One region of the Pseudarthrobacter sp. 902506025 genome, then DNA from elsewhere that is predicted to be linked to it. Evidence: predicted binding sites of a transcription regulator. Region 1 holds the regulator's gene; the other holds the start of a gene.

The links. The regulator Rex, encoded in region 1, represses fermentation and respiration genes when NADH is low (regulators of the CRP and FNR family bind a similar motif). The targets are predictions, from matches to a motif close to CTTGTGAANNNNTTCACAAG.
Region 2: benA (benzoate 1,2-dioxygenase large subunit) is a predicted target of Rex. The motif match lies at 5,052-5,071, and genes of this name have one in related genera.

What each region holds. Positions count from the first base shown of each region.
Region 1 covers NZ_JBFBKW010000002.1:529,344-538,075, forward strand. Annotated here, with positions in the region: gene AB0280_RS06285 (rhamnulokinase) at 1-198, shown strand, start outside; gene AB0280_RS06290 (acetylxylan esterase) at 201-1,220, shown strand; gene AB0280_RS06295 (3-deoxy-7-phosphoheptulonate synthase) at 1,464-2,579, shown strand; gene AB0280_RS06300 (helix-turn-helix domain-containing protein) at 2,734-2,946, shown strand; gene AB0280_RS06305 (30S ribosomal protein bS22) at 3,098-3,196, shown strand; gene AB0280_RS06310 (HAD family hydrolase) at 3,301-4,119, opposite strand; gene AB0280_RS06315 (glutaredoxin family protein) at 4,198-4,452, shown strand; gene AB0280_RS06320 (redox-sensing transcriptional repressor Rex) at 4,463-5,167, shown strand; gene AB0280_RS06325 (hypothetical protein) at 5,239-6,066, opposite strand; gene AB0280_RS06330 (YceI family protein) at 6,300-6,848, opposite strand; gene AB0280_RS06335 (histidine phosphatase family protein) at 7,063-7,743, shown strand; gene AB0280_RS06340 (TlpA family protein disulfide reductase) at 7,779-8,357, shown strand; gene AB0280_RS06345 (cytochrome c biogenesis CcdA family protein) at 8,373-8,732, shown strand, end outside.
Region 2 covers NZ_JBFBKW010000002.1:4,964-13,695, reverse strand. Annotated here, with positions in the region: gene AB0280_RS03885 (AAA family ATPase) at 1-418, opposite strand, end outside; gene AB0280_RS03880 (1,6-dihydroxycyclohexa-2,4-diene-1-carboxylate dehydrogenase) at 479-1,306, opposite strand; gene benC (benzoate 1,2-dioxygenase electron transfer component BenC) at 1,306-2,877, opposite strand; gene benB (benzoate 1,2-dioxygenase small subunit) at 3,000-3,536, opposite strand; gene benA (benzoate 1,2-dioxygenase large subunit) at 3,572-4,957, opposite strand; gene catA (catechol 1,2-dioxygenase) at 5,287-6,168, shown strand; gene AB0280_RS03855 (benzoate/H(+) symporter BenE family transporter) at 6,259-7,542, shown strand; gene AB0280_RS03850 (TetR/AcrR family transcriptional regulator) at 7,928-8,554, shown strand; gene AB0280_RS03845 (aldehyde dehydrogenase family protein) at 8,655-8,732, shown strand, end outside.

The DNA of each region.
Region 1 (8,732 bases):
CTCACCGCCAACGCCACCGGGCGCCCGGTGGTGGCCGGACCCGTCGAAGCCACCGCCCTGGGCAACGTGCTGGTCCAGGCACGGGCCGCCGGAGCCGTCGACGGCGGGCTGGCCGAGCTCCGCCGGATAGTCGCCACCGGGACCAGCCTGGACCGGTACCAGCCACTTGTCGCTGCGCGCCAAGGATGCGTGAATTAGGAATGCCCCTCTTCGACCTTCCCCTGTCCCAGCTCCGCAGCTATACCTCCGAGGTCACACCGCCGGGTGACCTCAAGGCGTTCTGGGATGCCACCCTGGACGAAGCGCGGGCCTTTCCGCTCGACGCAACCTTCGAACCGGTGGACAACTACCTCACGGTGATCGATACGTTCGACGTCACCTTCTCCGGCTTCGGCGGCGCGCCCGTCAAAGGCTGGCTGCACCTGCCGGCCAACCGGGAGGCAGGCGTCAGGCTGCCGGTGGTGGTGAACTACATTGGCTATTCCGGCGGCCGCGGCCTGGCCAACCAGGACACACGGTGGGCACAGGCCGGGTACGCACACTTGATCATGGACACCCGGGGCCAGGGGTACGGCGGCACGCTGGGGGACACCGCGGATCCCCACCCCTCCGCGGGGGATGTGGCGCACGCGGGCCTCATGACCAGGGGCATCGCCAGCCGGGAGGACTACTACTACCGCCGTGTCTACGTGGACGCCTTCCGCGCGGTGGAGGCTGCCCAGGCCCACCCCGCCGTCGATCCCGCCAAAGTGGTGCTGGCCGGTGTCAGCCAGGGCGGTGGCCTGGTGGTGGCCACGGCGGGGCTCACCGCGGGACGGCTCGACGGCGTCATCGCCGCGCTGCCCGACGTCCCCTTCCTGCAGGACTTTCCCCGTGCCATCGACATCACTCCGCGGGGGCCCTATCCGGAGATCGCCCAGTTCCTGGCGCGGCACCGGGACCGCTACGACGCCGCACTTGGCGTCCTGAACTATTTCGACGGCGTCAACCTGGCCCGCTGGGCCACCGTTCCGGCGCTGTACTCAGCTGCGCAAATGGATGACATCTGCCCGCCGTCCACGGTGTTCGCCAGCTACAACGCCTACGGGACCGGCACCCACGCCTCATCGGCCACCGGTGCCGTGAAGGACATTGAGGTGTACCGGTTTAACAACCATGAGGGCGGCCAGGAACACCACTGGATCCGCCAGCTGCAGTTCCTGCGGAAGCTCCTGGGGTAGGCTGCGGCGCCGGAATGTGACGCAACCGATTTTGCGGCCGCCGTGTGCCGGGTTTATGGTCTCTTCCATGACTAACCGTTGGTATGCGTATTTTTCGTTGGCTCTGGAGGGGCCCGCGTCTAACTGACACGCATCCAACTTCCTTCAGAGCCAACAGGGCAGAGATCATTCTCTGCCCTTCGCCGTTTCTCCGGCGGGTTCTGAAATCCGGGCCCGCTTCCCATCTGGAACAGGACCCCGAACATGAGCACCGCAACAGCAGCCGCCAGCGCCACCAAGTCCACGTCCAACCTGCGCGTCAGCGAATTCACTGCGCTGCCCGCCCCGTCGGCGCTTCTCACCAAACTGCCGCTGGGGGACCGGGAGGCCGCCGTCGTCGAACGCGGACGCGACGAAGTGCGCGCCATCATGGACGGCGTGGACGACCGCCTGCTGGTCATCGTGGGCCCCTGCTCCATTCACGATCCCAAGGCCGGGCTGGAGTACGCCCGCCAGCTGGTCAGCCAGGCCGAGAAGCACAAGGAAGACCTGCTGATCGTCATGCGGACCTACTTCGAGAAGCCGCGCACCACGGTGGGCTGGAAGGGCCTGATCAACGATCCGCGGCTGGACGGCAGCCATGACATGGTGACCGGCCTGCGCACCGCCAGGCAGTTCCTGCAGCAGGTCACGGCGCTGGGCCTGCCCACCGCCACTGAATTCCTGGAGCCGATCAGCCCGCAGTACATGGCGGACCTGATCTCCTGGGGAGCCATCGGTGCCCGCACCACCGAGAGCCAGATCCACCGCCAGCTGGCTTCCGGGCTCTCCATGCCCATTGGCTTCAAGAACGGGACCGACGGCGGCCTGCAGGTTGCCATCGATGCCTGCGGTGCCGCCGCGGCGGCCCAGGCCTTCCTGGGGATCGACGGCGAAGGCCGGGCCGCGCTGGTGGCAACGGCAGGAAACCCCGACACGCACGTCATCCTCCGCGGCGGCCGGAAGGGCCCCAACTACTCGGCGGCCGATGTGGAACGCGCCTCCACCGAACTGGCGGGCAAGGGGCTCAACCCCCGCCTGATCGTTGATGCGAGCCACGCCAACAGCGGCAAGAGCCACCACCGGCAGGCTGAGGTGGCGCTGGAGATCGGTGCCCAGCTTGAGGAAGGCGGCGCAGCGGCCCGGGCAGTGGCCGGTGTGATGCTGGAAAGCTTCCTGGTGGGCGGCGCCCAGAACCTTGACGTTGCGGAACACGCCGCGGGACGGGCGGAACTGGTCTACGGCCAGAGCGTTACCGACGCCTGCATGGACTGGGATGTTTCCGCGTCAGTCCTGGAGCAGCTGGCGGCGTCGGCACGGAAGCGCCGGGCCTCGAATTAGGGGGCGAAATAGGGGAAACACTACTTTCACATCTGCCACATGAACATCTAGAGTATCTGTTTAGGTGGTTGGTGGATGGCTCAGCATCGGAACACCGCATTGGCACGTACCTGGGGTCACTGTTGTCCATCCGTCAGCAAAGGAAAATAGGGAAATGTCGGCAGAACAGAACTTCTCCAACGCGAAGTTCCTGACCGTGGCTGAAGTGGCCGAGGTCATGCGTGTCTCCAAAATGACTGTTTACCGCCTGGTTCACTCAGGCGAAATGCCCGCGGTGCGCTTCGGCCGCTCCTACCGTGTCCCCGAAAACGCCGTCGAACAGTACCTCAAAGGTGCTGTTGTGGACGGCCACACCGAGACCGCCTGAGGCGGCCTGTCCCGAGCCGCCCCCGATAAGCGGTACCCTGTTAAGGAACGTTTTACGTCATTGTAAGAATCTGTCAGTTGTTCAGTTCGTAGCTTTGTCCGCGGACATTCCCCATCAGGCAGGTACTGCATCTAGTTTGTAAGGAACTTTCGTGGGTTCAGTTATCAAGAAGCGTCGCAAGCGTATGGCCAAGAAGAAGCACCGCAAGTTGCTTCGCAAGACCCGTCACCAGCGCCGCAACAAGAAGTAGAGATACTTCGAACAGCGTGGAAATGCCCGTCGCCTTCCAAAGGCGGCGGGCATTTTTTTGTCGTCAGGGTTTAGACTGCAGGCTTTTGGCTGCGGCAGGGTGTTTTATGCCCGGGGACCGCGGATGCGGGCGAAGCCCTTCCAGAGGCCGTAGACAGCACCGCCGAAGGTTGCTGCCTTGAGGCCCAGCGTGGCAGCGCGGCGGCCCGCGCGGAAGTCATAAACGGGCCAGTTCCGGTCCCGGGCGTGCCGGCGAAGCTTGGCGTCCGGGTTGATGGCCACGGGGTGTCCCACCAGTGACAGCAGCGGCACGTCGTTGTAGGAATCGCTGTACGCCCAGCAGCGCTTGAGGTCCAGGCCCTCCTGGTCCGCAATTCCCTGGACCGCTACGGCTTTGGCCGAGCCGTGCAGGATGTCCCCCACTAGGCGCCCGGTGTACATGCCGTCCGACACCTCACCTACTGTCCCGAGCGCTCCGGTCAGCCCCAGCCGGGTGGAGATGACTGTTGCCACTTCGATGGGGGTGGCCGTCACCAGCCAGACGCGGCGGCCCACCCGCAGGTGCTGTTCCGCCAACGCCTTGGCGCCGGGCCAGATCCGCGATGCGATCATCTCGTCGTAGACTTCTTCGCCGAGGGCCTTGATGTCGTCAACGGTGATGCCGGCGGCCAGCGTCAGGGCCGAATCACGGACCGCATGGACGTCGTCGATATTCTCACCGCGCGCCACGAACTTGAACTGCTTCCACGCGAATCCGGCCGCCTGGGCCAGGGTGAACGCGCCGCGCTGGTGCATCTTCCGCGCCACGTGGAAGAGGCTGGCCCCGCGCATCAAAGTATTGTCCACATCGAAAAACGCCGCTTCACCGGGCTGCGGCGCAGCAACCGGCCGCGTGACGACGGCGACGTATTTCTCCTCGGGCATGGACTTGAGTCTAGTCAATCCACCCGCTGGCCGCCGTCGGCGTCACCCGCACGGCGCGAACGGCGATACCGTTAAGCCATGGCTACCCCCCGCGTCGTCCTGGTCACCAAAGCTGACTGCCACCTTTGCGAGGAGGCGCGCGACGCCGTCGGCCGGGTCACTGCCTCGTTGGGCCTTACCTGGAGCGAAGAGTTGGTGGACAACCAGCCCGAACTGCGGGAGCGTTACGCCGAAGAGATCCCCGTGGTCCTGGTTGACGGGGTGCAGCGCGACTTCTGGAAGATCGACGAAGCCCGGCTGGAACGCGTCCTGCAGCGCGCCATGGCCAATTAGGGGGATGCGAGTGACGTCCTTGGATTCAACGTCCCAGCCTGTCCCGGGCATCCCGGATGCCGCGGGTGCACCGGCAAAGCAAATTCCCCCTGCTGCCGTGGCCCGGTTGACCCTGTACCTCCGGGCCCTGAACACGCTGCTGGCCGAGGGTGTTGAGCGCGTCTCCTCTGACTCTTTGGCGGAAGCCTCCGGCGTCAGTTCCTCAACGCTGCGCAAGGACCTGTCCCACGTGGGGTCCTACGGCACCAGGGGAGTGGGGTACGAGGTCCAGTACCTCAGCCGCCACATTGCCGCGGCCCTGGGGCTCACGCATGACTGGAAAGTGGCCATCGTCGGAGCCGGAAACCTGGGCAAGGCGCTGGCACGCTACGGCGGCTTTGAATCGCGTGGCTTCGATGTGGTGGCCATCTTCGACGCGGACCAGATGGTGGTGGGCAACGAGGTGGGATGGCTGCGGGTCAGCGACGTCGCGGACCTTGAGACCGTCCTCCACCGCACCGGGGCCAACATGGTGGTGCTGGCGCTTCCTGCGGCGGTGGCGCAGGGCATCTGCGACCGGGTGGTGGCGGCGGGCGTGCACAGCGTGCTCAGCTTCGCACCGGTAATGCTCCAGGTTCCGGAAGGGGTCAACCTCCGCAAGGTGGACATGGCCACGGAGCTGCAGATCCTGGCCTACCACGCCCAGCGGGCGCAGGCGCCGGGGCAGACAGCCTAGGGGCACGGTTTAAAGGCGGCGGCCCGGGATGCTGGACATCCCGGGCCGCCGTTGCGTTCTGTGGTTGGTGGTCAGCGCCCGTAAGGGTTGCCGAAGCCACCGGAATACGGGTTGGCGAAGGGCTGCTGCTTCCGGAAGTAGGGGGCAGCGGCAGGGAGGTAGAGCAGGACGATGGCGGCGATCCCCAGGACGGTCCCGATCGTTGCAAAGGAGGGGATTCCGAACAGGCCGAAGACCGACAGTGCAGCAAAGACGGTTCCCAGGATGCGTGCCCAGTTCTTGCCCTTGCGGATGAAGAAGGCCACCAGCAGGTAGAGGGCGGCGCCGATGATGCCAAAGACCACCAGGGAGCCGGCGATGAAGGGCTTGATGTCGTCGTAGGTGATGTCCGCCCCGCTGGCCCGGACCTGCTGTTCAAATTCCTGCCGGAACTGCGGGGCATCCAGCTGGGTGAGGTTGACGAGGATGGAGATGACGTAGATCGCGGTGGCAGCGATCAGCAGCCAGAATGCGATGTTCACCAGCTGGGGGACGCCGTTGCTTCCGGCCGGCTGCGGCTGCTCCGAGGGGTACTGGCCGTAAGGGGACTGGCCATACGGCGACTGCCCGTACTGGGGTGCATTCTGGCCGTAGCCCGGGGCCTGCGGAGCGTTCTGCCCGTACGGGGAACCGTACTGCGGCGCGTTTTGCCCGTACTGCGGCGCTGCGGGCGGCTGGGAACCGTACTGGGGCTGGTTCTGCCCGTACTGGGGAGCGTTCTGGCCATACTGCGGCGCGTTCTGGCCGTAGCGGGGCTGCTGTGGTCCGGGCTGCTGGCTGCCGGACTGGCCGTTCCCTGGCTGGCCATTGCCGGAGTGGGGGTCTTGGGGCGCGGGAGGCGGGACGGGAGGAGTACTCATGGCGTTCCTTCTGCAGGTCGGGATCCAGGTAGGCTGCCGGGAATCGGTCCTCAGCCTTCCCCCCAGCGTGGCTTAAGTCCACCGTACCCCCGGCGGGTGGCGTTGTGGGTGATTCAGGCGGGATCCACGCCCGCGGCCGGCAGGTGAACCCGGGGGAAAGGCCCTTGGTTAAACACGGCACCCCGGTACCGGGCCGGGATGGCCTGGTACCGGGGTGCCGTGAACGGGGAAACTTATGCTGCGGGGGCGATGAAGGCCAGTTCCAGGTTGATGGCAACCTTGTCGCTGACCAGCACGCCGCCGGCCTCGAGGACGGCGTTCCAGGTCAGGCCGAAGTCCTTGCGGCTGATGGTGGTTTCGGCGGTGAGGCCGGCGCGGGTGTTGCCGAAGGGATCGACGGCCACACCGTGGAGTTCGGTCTCAAGGGCCACGGGACGGGTGACGCCCTTGATGGTGAGGTCGCCCTGGAGTTCGTAGGCATCGCCCTTGGGGACGATCGAGTTGGAAACGAAGGAGATTTCCGGGAACTTCTCGACGTCGAAGAAGTCTTCGCCGCGGACGTGGCCGTCGCGGTTGACGTCGCCGGAGTCGAAGCTGGCGGTCTTGATGGTGGCGTTGACCTTGGAGTCGGCCACGTTCTCGGCGAGGTCCAGGGTGGCCTCGGCTTCCTTGAACTGGCCGCGGACCTTGCTGATGCCCGCGTGGCGGACGGTGAAGCCGATCTCGCTGTGGGAGTTGTCCAGGGTCCAGGTGCCGGTGGTGACGTCTGCGGGAAGTGCCATGATGTTGCTCCTTGGTGTGAATGCTGCTCGGGTCGGGGGGTTGAACCTTCATCGGTTGAAGTCTCAACTAACTTGCTGCATCCAGTATAAACATGCGTTTGCATCTTTTGTTCCCGGTTTCGGAACATTTCTTCAGAAACTTGAGTTCTACTCTTTGTAGAAAGCACGTGCGGAAGATTTCGGATCGCACGCCATCTTTGAGAAACTGGTAAACATGCCCCAAGCCACTGTCCATCTGCTCCGCCACGGCGAGGTCCACAATCCCGACGGCGTTCTCTACGGACGGCTCCCGGAATTCCACCTCTCCGAACTGGGGCAGGAGATGGCCCGGATGCTTGCCGAACACTTCCGCGAGCGTGCCGCGGGCGGCGCCCGGATCACCTACCTGGCCGCCTCGCCGCTGGACCGTGCGCAGGAAACCGCGCGGCCGACGTCGGAGGCGCTGCACCTGCAGATCCACACCGACGGGCGCATCATCGAAGCGGAAAACTACTTCGAGGGCATGAAGGTCACCAAAGCCGAACTCCGCCGGCCGAGGCACTGGCCGCGCCTGGTCAACCCGCTGCGCCCGTCATGGGGCGAGCCGTACAAGCAGCAGGCCGCGAGGGTGGCGGCTGCCGTCCAGGACGCCCGGCTGAAGGCTATCGAACTGGCTGCCGGCGACTTCGGCGCCGCAGGCCCTGAGGCCATCCTGGTCAGCCACCAGCTGCCCATTTGGGCGGCACGGCTGAGCGCGGAGGGCCGGCCGCTGTGGCATGACCCGCGCAAGCGCGAGTGCACCCTGACATCCGTCACGTCCCTGGTTTTCGACGACGACGGCTCGCTGGTGCGGGTCGAGTACAGCGAACCCGCGGCGTCCCTTCTTCCCGGTGCCGCCAGCACCCCTGGAGCCTAGCAGTGAGCAACAACAACCTTCCCTCGCGCCGCAGCATGCTTGCAGCAGGCGGCATGGCCCTGACCGCGCTGACCCTTGGCCTCTCCGGCTGTGCCCAGGAGGATGCGCTGGCCAAGCAGGCCAAGGCGGGAGACAACAAGAACTACGTTGCCGGCGACGGTTCCGTGACCGAGTTCGCCGCCGGGGACCGCAAGGAAGCCGTGCAGATCCAGGGCGCGCTCTTCAGTGGCGCCGCGGTCACCCCGGCCGACTTCCAGGGCAAGGTCAGCGTCCTGAACTTCTGGTTTGCCGCCTGCGCCCCCTGCCGCGTGGAAGCGCCGCTCCTTGAGGAACTGCACCAGGAGTTCAAGGACCAGGGCGTGCAGTTCTTCGGCGTCAACCTCCGGGACGAGAAGCCCACGGCAGAGGCTTTCGAAAAGACCTTCAACCTCACCTACCCCAGCTTCGACGACAAGGACGGCGGCGTCCTGCTGTCCGTGTCCGGCCTGGTGCCGCCCGGGGCCGTGCCCACCACCCTGGTGCTGGACAAGCAGGGACGGGTGGCCTCCCGTGTCCTCGGCGAAATCGAGAAGGGCACCCTGAAAGCCCTCATCACCGCCGCCGTGGCGGAATAGGGACAGGCCGGGACCGTGAACAGCCCCTTCGCCGAAGCCATCCTCAGTGGCTCCCTCCTGCTGGCCATTCCGGTGGCCCTGCTCGCCGGACTTGTGTCTTTCCTTTCCCCCTGCGTCCTTCCCCTGGTGCCCGGTTACCTGGGATATGTCACCGGACTGAGCGGCGTGGACCTGCAAAAGCAGAAACGCGGCCGGATGCTGGCAGGCATCGGGCTGTTCGTCCTGGGCTTCTCGGTGATCTTCGTCCTGCTGGGCGGCGCGTTCGGCCAGCTGGGTACCCTGATCACGGGCAGCCAGAACGCCTGGATCACCCAGCTCCTGGGGATCCTCGTCATCATCATGGGCGTCGTCTTCATGGGCGGCTTCAGCTGGCTG
Region 2 (8,732 bases), 520 kb from region 1:
CGTGCGTCTGCAGGCCTTCGAGATGGGTGCTGAGGGTGGAGGCGTAGTTGACCACCTGGTCGGGGGTCAGGGAGGCGACGGGCCCCGGCGCCAGGGCCGGGCCGCCGTCGTAATCCTTTGCCGTCCGGAGCGGCAGGGTCCGCATCAGCTGGGAGTAGCCGGCCAGGGCGAACTGGGCCTCCCAGTCGTCCCCCATGGCGGACAGCAGGCGGACGCCGCGGGCTGCCGTGCGGCAGTGGTCAAGGAAGAGTTCCAGGAGCGCGGTTTTGCCAGACCCGGACGGGCCGGAGAGGACCACGGTTCCCACTTTGCCCTTGCGGACGGTGCGGAGGATTTCCAGCAGCTGCTCGAACGCCGCGGCCCGACCCGCCAGCGGGAAGTCCTCCGCCATCTCGCCCTGGGTGGAGCCCGCTGTCATGGCCGCAATCCTACCGGAGCGGCCCGGGCGCCCCTGGTGCCGCGCGTCCAACACGGGCCCCTACCCCAGGTCGCCGCCGGCCACCGGGAGGATGCTGCCGGTCAGGTAGGACGCCTCGTCCGAGGCAAGGAACACGATGGGCGCCGCCTGCTCGTCCAGGGTGCCGTAGCGCTTCATGAACGAGGACTCCACGGTCTGGTCAACGATGGTCTGGTACCAGTCCTTCTCGGTGGCGGATTCGGCGTCCGGCCCGCGCTTGACCTTCCGCGGCGGGGCTTCCGTGCCGCCCGGGGCGGTGGCCACCACGCGGATGCCGTGCCCGGCCACCTCCATGGCAAGCGACTGGGTCAGGGCGTTCACGCCACCTTTCGCCGCGGCATAGGGCACCCGGTGCATTCCGCGGGTGGCTACCGAGGAGACGTTCACGATCGTGCCGGAGCCCTGCTCGATCATGGCCGGCAGCACTGCCCGGCAGGTCCAGAGCGTGGGGAAGAGCGAGCGGCGGATTTCCTTCTCGATCTTGTCCTCGTCGTACTCCTCGTAGGGGCGGGCCCAGATGGTCCCGCCCACGTTGTTGACCAGGACGTCCACCCGCCCGTGGGCCGCGAGCGCGGCCTTGATGGCCTGGGTGGCGCCGGCGAAGGTCTCCAGGTCTGCGGTGACGGCCGTGGCCGAGCCCCCGGAACCCGACGCCCTGGCGGCCTCGCCGATGCCGCGGGCAACGTCGTGGACCAGGTCCGCGCGGTCCACCAGTACCACGGCGCCGCCTTCGGCGCCGATGCGTTCGGCCACCTTCTGGCCGATCCCCTGGGCTGCACCGGTGACGACGGCGACCTTGCCGCCGAACCGGCCAGGGGTCACGTATTGCCCGGCGTACGGCGCAGCCATCAGCGGGCGGCCTTGGCGTCGATGGCCCCGGCCATGGTGTCCTTCGCGTCCTGGGCATGGGCGGTGATGACGGCGCGCAGGTGGTCCTTGTCGCCGCGTTCGAAGGCATTCACGATCTCAAGGTGGTCCTGGGTGACGCGTTCGAAGATCGGCGTGCCGGCCTCGAAGGCCGCGGCCATCTGGGCGTGGACGTCCAGGCGCCGGTAGGACTCCAGGAGCATCGGGTTGTCGCAGACCATGAAGAGGTACTCGTGGAATTCCTCGTTGGTGCGCGCGAACTCCTCGGGGTCGGTGATGTTCCCGCCCTGCACCGAGCCGGTGGTGGCTTCCGCGAGCCGGCGGAACTGGCGCAGCTGCTGTTCGCTGAGCCTTCCCAGCAGCAGTTCGCTGACCGCAAGCTCCAGGCCCATGCGGGCGTCCAGCTGGGCGAAGCTGTCCTCCTTGCGGAAATCCAGCCGGCCGGTCTCCAGTGAGGAGACGGCCTCGCCGCGGCTCATGGTGTCGCCTTCGGCCTGGATCTTCCCGGCCGGTGCCGGGGCGCCGGTTTCGGCGTCGCCCCCGGTGGTCTCCTTCGGCGCGAAACGTTCGAAGTAGAAGTTGGCGGGCTTGATGCCTTCGGTGTCCAGCCACTTGGAGACGGCGTTGACCATGGGCGGCGGGCCGCAGAGGTATATGTCCACATCGCCGTCGTTGAGGTGCTTCGGTTCGATGATCTGGGTGACGTAGCCGGTGTGCGGGGCGGAGGTGCCGGGCTCGGAGGCGATGTAGTCCCAGGTGAAGCCGGGCAGTTTCGCCTCGTAGGCGCGGAGCCAGTCCAGGCCCACGATGTCCGCCTCGCGGGTGAGCCCGTAGATGAGGTGGACCGGGGTGGACGGCGGGTTTTCGGAAAGCTTCTCCAGGATGGACAGCAGCGGGGCCAGGCCGGTGCCGCCGGCCAGGAGCAGCAGGGGCCGCTTCGGTTCGCGCAGGAAGAAGGATCCGTAGGGGCCGGTGAATTCGATGGCGTCGCCTACCGCGGCGCGGTCGCGCAGGTACTCGGACATGGCGCCCTGCGGGGTCACGCGGACCATGAAGGACGCGTCCTGGACCTCGGGGCCGCTGCTGAAGGAGTAGGAGCGCTCGGCGTCGGTGCCGGGAACCTTGAGGTTGACGTACTGCCCGGGGAGGAAGGCGAGCGCGTCGCGATTGTCCACCTCAAGGGTGAAGGAGACCGTGGTGTCCGTGTGCCGGTTGAGCTCCTTGATGGTGGAGCTGAAGGTGGCGGCCGCCGTCTTGGCCGACTCGGACGTAGCCGGGATCTGGATGGCCAGGTCGGAATCCGGGACGGCCTGGCACGTCAGCATGTAGCCCTTTTCGAGTTCCTCTTCGGTCATGGCGTCGTCGATGAAGTCGCCCGGGTCGAAGGAGCCTGAATCGCAGAACGCCTTGCAGGTGCCGCACGCGCCGTCGCGGCAGTCCGACGGAATGTTGATCCGCGCCTTGTAGGCCGCGTCCATGACGGTCTCATAGTCGCCGACCTTGATGACTTTGGTGACGCCGTCTTCGAAGCTGAGGGCTACTTTGTGGCCCATGGGGTCCTCCTGACTGGGCGGGCGCGTCGTCGCGTCCGGGGAAAAGTTGGGGCGTGCCCGGCGGGCACGGAATGGGACCTGCCGTGCGGCGCCCGTACGTACCGGGCGCCGGCTGGGTCAGGTCAGATCATGTAGACGTCCACCACGTGGTGGATGTAGTCGTTCTTCAGGACCACTTTCTTCTTCAGGATCACCGGCTGCGGGCCGGAAAGGTCCACCGTGTAGTAGCTGGTGCCGAAGTACGTGTCCGTCGTGTTGTAGCGGAAGTACAGAGTGAACCAGTTGAAGCGCACGTCCACCTTGCCGCCGTCGTTCGCCAAAACCTCCACGTCCGTGATGTTGTGGCCGGTGCGCGGCTCCGGGAGGGAGGTGGCCGATGACCTGTCGGTCTTGATCCGGAATACCCGGTCCTCGATGCCGCCGCGGTTGTCGTAGTAGATCAGGGAGATCTCGTTCTGGGGGTCCTGCGTCAGCTGGTCGTCCACGTCCCAGGCCGGCATCCAGAATTCGGAGTCCGGGTGGTAGCACTCCAGCCATTCATCGAACTGGCGGTCATCCAGCAGGCGGGCTTCCCGGTAGAGGAACGCCCGGACGGTTTCGAGGGTTGCGATTTCCTCCGCGGTCTTCAGGACCGGGGCGGTGTGGGTCAGGTTGGTCATGGGTTCTGCGCTCTCTGTGGTTCCGGCGGGCTCTCTCAGGCGGTGACGGGAACGGATTCCAGGGCGGAACGCTCCTCTTCCTCCTCCAGCGCCCGGTCCATGACTTCCTTCCAGTACCCGTGCTGGATGGGGTAGAGCCCCTCATCTTCGGTGCGCACGCCGGAGGCGATCACCCGGTTCATGCCCAGGGCCTGCGCCTGCTCATCCGGTCCGGCGATCTCGTGGGTGGAGCCGCGGGTCATGTCGTTCCACGGTGCGCTGGTGGCCCAGTAGGTCTTGTTGCAGGAGCGGAATTCCTCCAGGTCGTCCGGGGTGGCCATGCCCGTGGCGTTGAAGAAGTCCTCGTACTGGCGGATGCGCTTTGAACGGTTCTCCTGGGACTCGCCCTTGGGGGCGATGCAGTAGATGGTCACCTCGGTCTGGTCCGCGGAGATCGGCCGGAAGTGGCGGATCTGCGAGGAGAACTGGTCCATGATGTAGACGTTCGGGTACAGGCAGAGGTTGCGGGAGATGTTGATCATGAAGTTGGCCATCTCCTCGCCGTACTTGGCCACGAGCTCGTCGCGGCGGTCCCAGAGCGGACGGTCCTGGGGGTTGGTCCATTCCTGCCACAGCAGCAGGTGGCCGTGGTCGTAGGAGTAGAAGCCGCCCTTGACCTTGCCCCATTTGCCGGCGTCCATGGCCTTGGTCTTGTTGGCGGAGTCTCCGGCGCTCCGGCGGGCCGTGGTAGCCGCGTAGTTCCAGTGCACGGCGGTGACGTGGTAGCCGTCGGCGCCGTTCTCGGCCTGGACCTTCCAGTTGCCGTCATAGGTGTAGGTGGAGGAACCGCGCAGCACTTCCAGGCCTTCGGGTGACTGGTCAACGATGGAGTCGATGACCTTGGTGGCGTCCCCGAGGTGCTCCTCGAGCGGGAGCACCTCGGCCTTCAGCGAGCCGAACAGGAAGCCGCGGTAGGACTCGAAGCGGGCCACCTTGGTGAGGTCGTGCGAGCCTTCCTTGTTGAAGGTCTCGGGGTAGCCGGCGTTCCGGGAGTCCTTGACCTTCAGCAGCTCGCCGGAGTTCTTGAAGGTCCAGCCGTGGAACGGGCAGGTGAAGGTGGTGCGGTTGTCCGTCTTGCGGCGGCACAGCATGGCGCCGCGGTGCGAACAGGCGTTGACCAGGCAGTTCAGCTGCCCGTCCTTGTCCCGGGTGATCATCACGGGGGTGCGGCCGATGTAGGTGGTGAAGTAGTCCCCCACGTTGGGGAACTGCGACTCGTGGGCGAGGTACACCCAGTTGCCTTCGAAGATGTGCTTCATCTCGAGTTCGAAGATCTCCTGGTCGGTGAAGATCTCGCGCTTGGCCCGGATGACGCCGTTCTCGCGGTCGTCGATCACGGCGTCGGCAAGGACCTCGCGGGCATGGATCAGGTTCTCGGTCATGGCGTGCTCCTTCATTGGAGATTGCTGGACGGATGGGCGGAGGTCCACTCGGGAAGAGGCTTCGGCGGCGGACGTTGTCCAGCAATTCTTGCCGCTCGTGATTGGCCTCACATCAGGCAAATACCTAGGTTCCACCAAGGGTGTCTTTATGTACCGATAATGACTCAAAAGACGCCTAGTTGATATTTGTAGCGTCCTTATCTCCGGGCCTACGCTTGAGACCAAGATCACGCGGTGCCGAGCAGGGCAGGTGGAACTGCCCGCCCCGCAGGCCGCGTGGGGAGCAGGAGCCCTTCCTGTCCCATTCAATGAAGAAGGTGGACATCGTCATGACCCAAACCCCAACGGACAGCCGCACGGAAAACGAAGGCACCGCCGTCGAAGCAGGCTCCAAGGCAACCGAACGGTTCGCCGCGTCAGGCAAGCTCTCCCGGGTGGATGTATCCAAGGAACGGGTGAGCCTGCTGGCCGGCGCACTGATCAAGGCCGCCAACGACATCGTCGTCGAGCACCAGGTCACCTACGAGGAATACAACGCCCTCAAAGCCTGGCTGATCAAGGTGGGCACGGACGGTGAATGGCCGCTGTTCCTCGACGTCTGGCTGGAACACACCATTGAGGACGTGAACTCCCAGGACCGTCCCGGCACCGTCGGCACCATCGAGGGTCCCTACTACGTTCCCGGCTCCCCGGAACTCCAGACGCCCGCCACCGTGGAAATGCGCGACGACGAAGAGGGCACCCCGCTGCGGTTCACCGGCCAGTTCACCGACACCGACGGCAACCCCATCCAGGGTGCGCAGGTGGAGATCTGGCACGCGGACGCCGCCGGCTTCTACTCCCAGTACGCCCCGGGCATGCCCGAGTGGCTCTTCCGGGCCACCGTCAAGGCCTCCGACGACGGCCGGTTCGAGATCAACACCATGCGTCCGGCGCCCTACCAGATCCCTACGGACGGCGCCTGCGGACAGCTGATCAACGCCGCGGGCTGGCACGCCTGGCGTCCCGCGCACATCCACATCAAGGTGTCCGCGCCGGGCTACGAGCCGGTCACGCAGCAGCTGTACTTCCCCGGCGACCCCCACAACGCGGACGACATCGCCTCGGCGGTGAAGCCTGAACTGATGCTGGACCCCCGCCCCCGTACCGACGGCAAGGGCGAGGAAGTAGTTTATGACTACGTCCTGGCAAAGCAGGGCCAGAAGAAGTAGCACGCAAACTGGGAGACACCCCCGCACGGAGGCGCTCCGGAGCTGATGCTTCGGAGCGCTTCCGGTTTTTCGCGCCAGCCAGGAGTTCCGATGAGCCATCCCCGCCCCGACCCGGCCGCCACATCCGTCGGGTCAGCCCCGCCGGCGCCGGCGCCGGAACCCCTGCTGGAACGCCCGGGAATCCGGCCCGCGGGCCCCCGGCGGATTCTTCGCGACCTGGGACTGTCCTATGTCTCCAACGGGGCCATCGGGCTCATCTTCGCGGCGTCCGGACCCATCGCCGTCACCCTGGCCGTGGGGACGGCCGGCGGCCTGACCCAGGGCCAGCTGTCGTCCTGGGTTTTTGGCATTCTCTTTTCCGGCGGAGCGGCCACGCTGCTGATGTCGCTCATTTACCGGCAGCCCCTGGGCTTCGCCTGGTCCATCCCCGGCACGGTGCTCCTGGGACCGTCCCTTCAGCACCTGGCCTTCCCCGAAGTCGTCGGGGCCTTCTTCACCTCGGGCATGCTGATCCTCGCCCTGGGCGCCACCGGGGTGGTGCGTAAAGCCATGGCACTGGTGCCCATGCCGCTGGTGATGGCCATGGTGGCCGCGGTGTTCCTGAAGTTCGGCACAGACATCGTTGCCTCCACCCAGGACAACCCGGCCGTGGCTGCTCCGATGGTGGCTGCGTTCCTGGTCCTCACCGCGGTTCCCAGGCTTGGCAGGTTCCTGCCGCCGGTCCTGGGCACCCTGGTGGCAGGCTGCATCGCCGTGGCGGCCAGCGGGCCGTTCAGGCTGTCCCCCGGCGGGCAGCTCCTGGCCACCCCGGTGTTCACCGCCCCTGAATTCACGTGGGCTGCCCAGCTGGAACTGGTGGTTCCCCTGGCCCTCACCGTGCTGTTTGTCCAAAACGGCCAGGGCATCGCCGTCCTCCGCGCCGCCGGGCACCGTCCACCCGTGAACGCCTTCGCCATTGCCTCCGGCGCCTTTTCAGTGCTGAATGCCGGTTTCGGCGCTGTTTCAGCCTGCGTCACAGGCCCCACCAACGCCCTGCTGACCTCGTCCGGGAAGAGGGAGCGCCAATACACGGCTGCCGTGGCGTACGGTCTCCTGGCCGTGGTGTTCGCAGCGTTTGCCCCCACCCTGACCCGGCTGATGCTGGCCGCGCCCAAGGAATTCGTCCTGGCACTGGGCGGCATCGCGATGCTGCGGGCCCTTCAGCAGGCCTTCGTCACGGCCTTCGCCACCAGCTTCACCCTGGGTTCGCTGGTGACGTTCGTGGTGACCATCTCCGGCATGAACCTCTTCAACATCCACGCAGCGTTCTGGGGCCTGGTGATCGGCTACGGGGTGTCCCGCCTGCTGGAGCGCGCGGACCACGCCCAGCCCTGAGCCGGACCGGCCATGTTACGGCGCCCGGCAGGGCTTCTTCCGCGTCAGCGCGGGTCCGGTTCCAGCGCCCAGGCCAGCCGGTGCAGGAAAGTCGCCGTCCTGCTCCGGAACGCCAGCCACGCGCCCCGCTTCCACCCCGGCGTGGCGCTGAGTTGCGGCGCGTGGGGCCGCGCGCTTTCGCCCGCTCGGACGGCGCCGGCAAATAAGAGGGCAATGAGGCTTGCGCTTTCCATCGTTCTCCAAGCTGTACTGGTCAATCCCGGTGTACAACCACCGTGCCCTGCGGAAGAAGGCTTCAAACATCATCAGCGGCCCCATCGGACTGCGGGGAGGGCGTGGCGGTACCGCGTTATGCACGTGCAGTGTTAGGCAATAGTCTGGCCAGATGGGGACCAGTGCCGTGACTTCCGGCGAACAAGTGGACAGGCAGACCCGCATTCTCGAGGCGGCAATGGACCTGCTGTCCCGCCACGGGATTTCGGGCGTGAGCATGCGCGCCGTGGCGCGGGAAGCCGGCGTGGCGCTGGGCCTGGTCAACTACTACTACGACGACAAGACCACCCTGATCCGCGCTGCCCTGCGCCGCGTAGACGAGCATGACCTTTTACTCGTCGCCCCGGACCCCTCGGTGGCCCCCGATGAACAGCTGCGCCGGGCGCTCCGGCGCGTTGCCGGCGCTGACCTGCTGACCACCCGCTACCTGTCCCTGCGCCTGCACCTGTGGGCCCTGGCCCAGGCGGACGAGGACTACGCACAGATCAACGCCGCCGCCTTCGATCGGTACATCGACGGGCTCGCGGCGCTGGTGTCCAGCGCCAGGCCCGGACTGTCCTGGGAAGCGTGCAGGGAGCGGGCGTCGGACATCGTGGTCATCCAGAACGGCGTGTGGCTGACGGCGCTGCTCGGGGTGGACAAGGCCTCCATCCAGCGGAGCATTGCGCGCACGGAGCAGATCGCGCTAGCCCCGGTCCCGGACGACAACGGCGACGCCCAGGGCGCCTCACAGCCCTGAAACACCCGCTCCAGGGGCAACAGTAGCCGCGCGATGAGCATTGAACAAGTGTTCAAGAAAAGTATTGAACACTCGTTCAACGTGCATTACTGTCCTTCCTATGACTTACGCCACACCGGCCCAGGAAGCCGCCCCCAGCACTGAAACCAAGCCCGCCTCCTCCCTGTTCATCAACGGC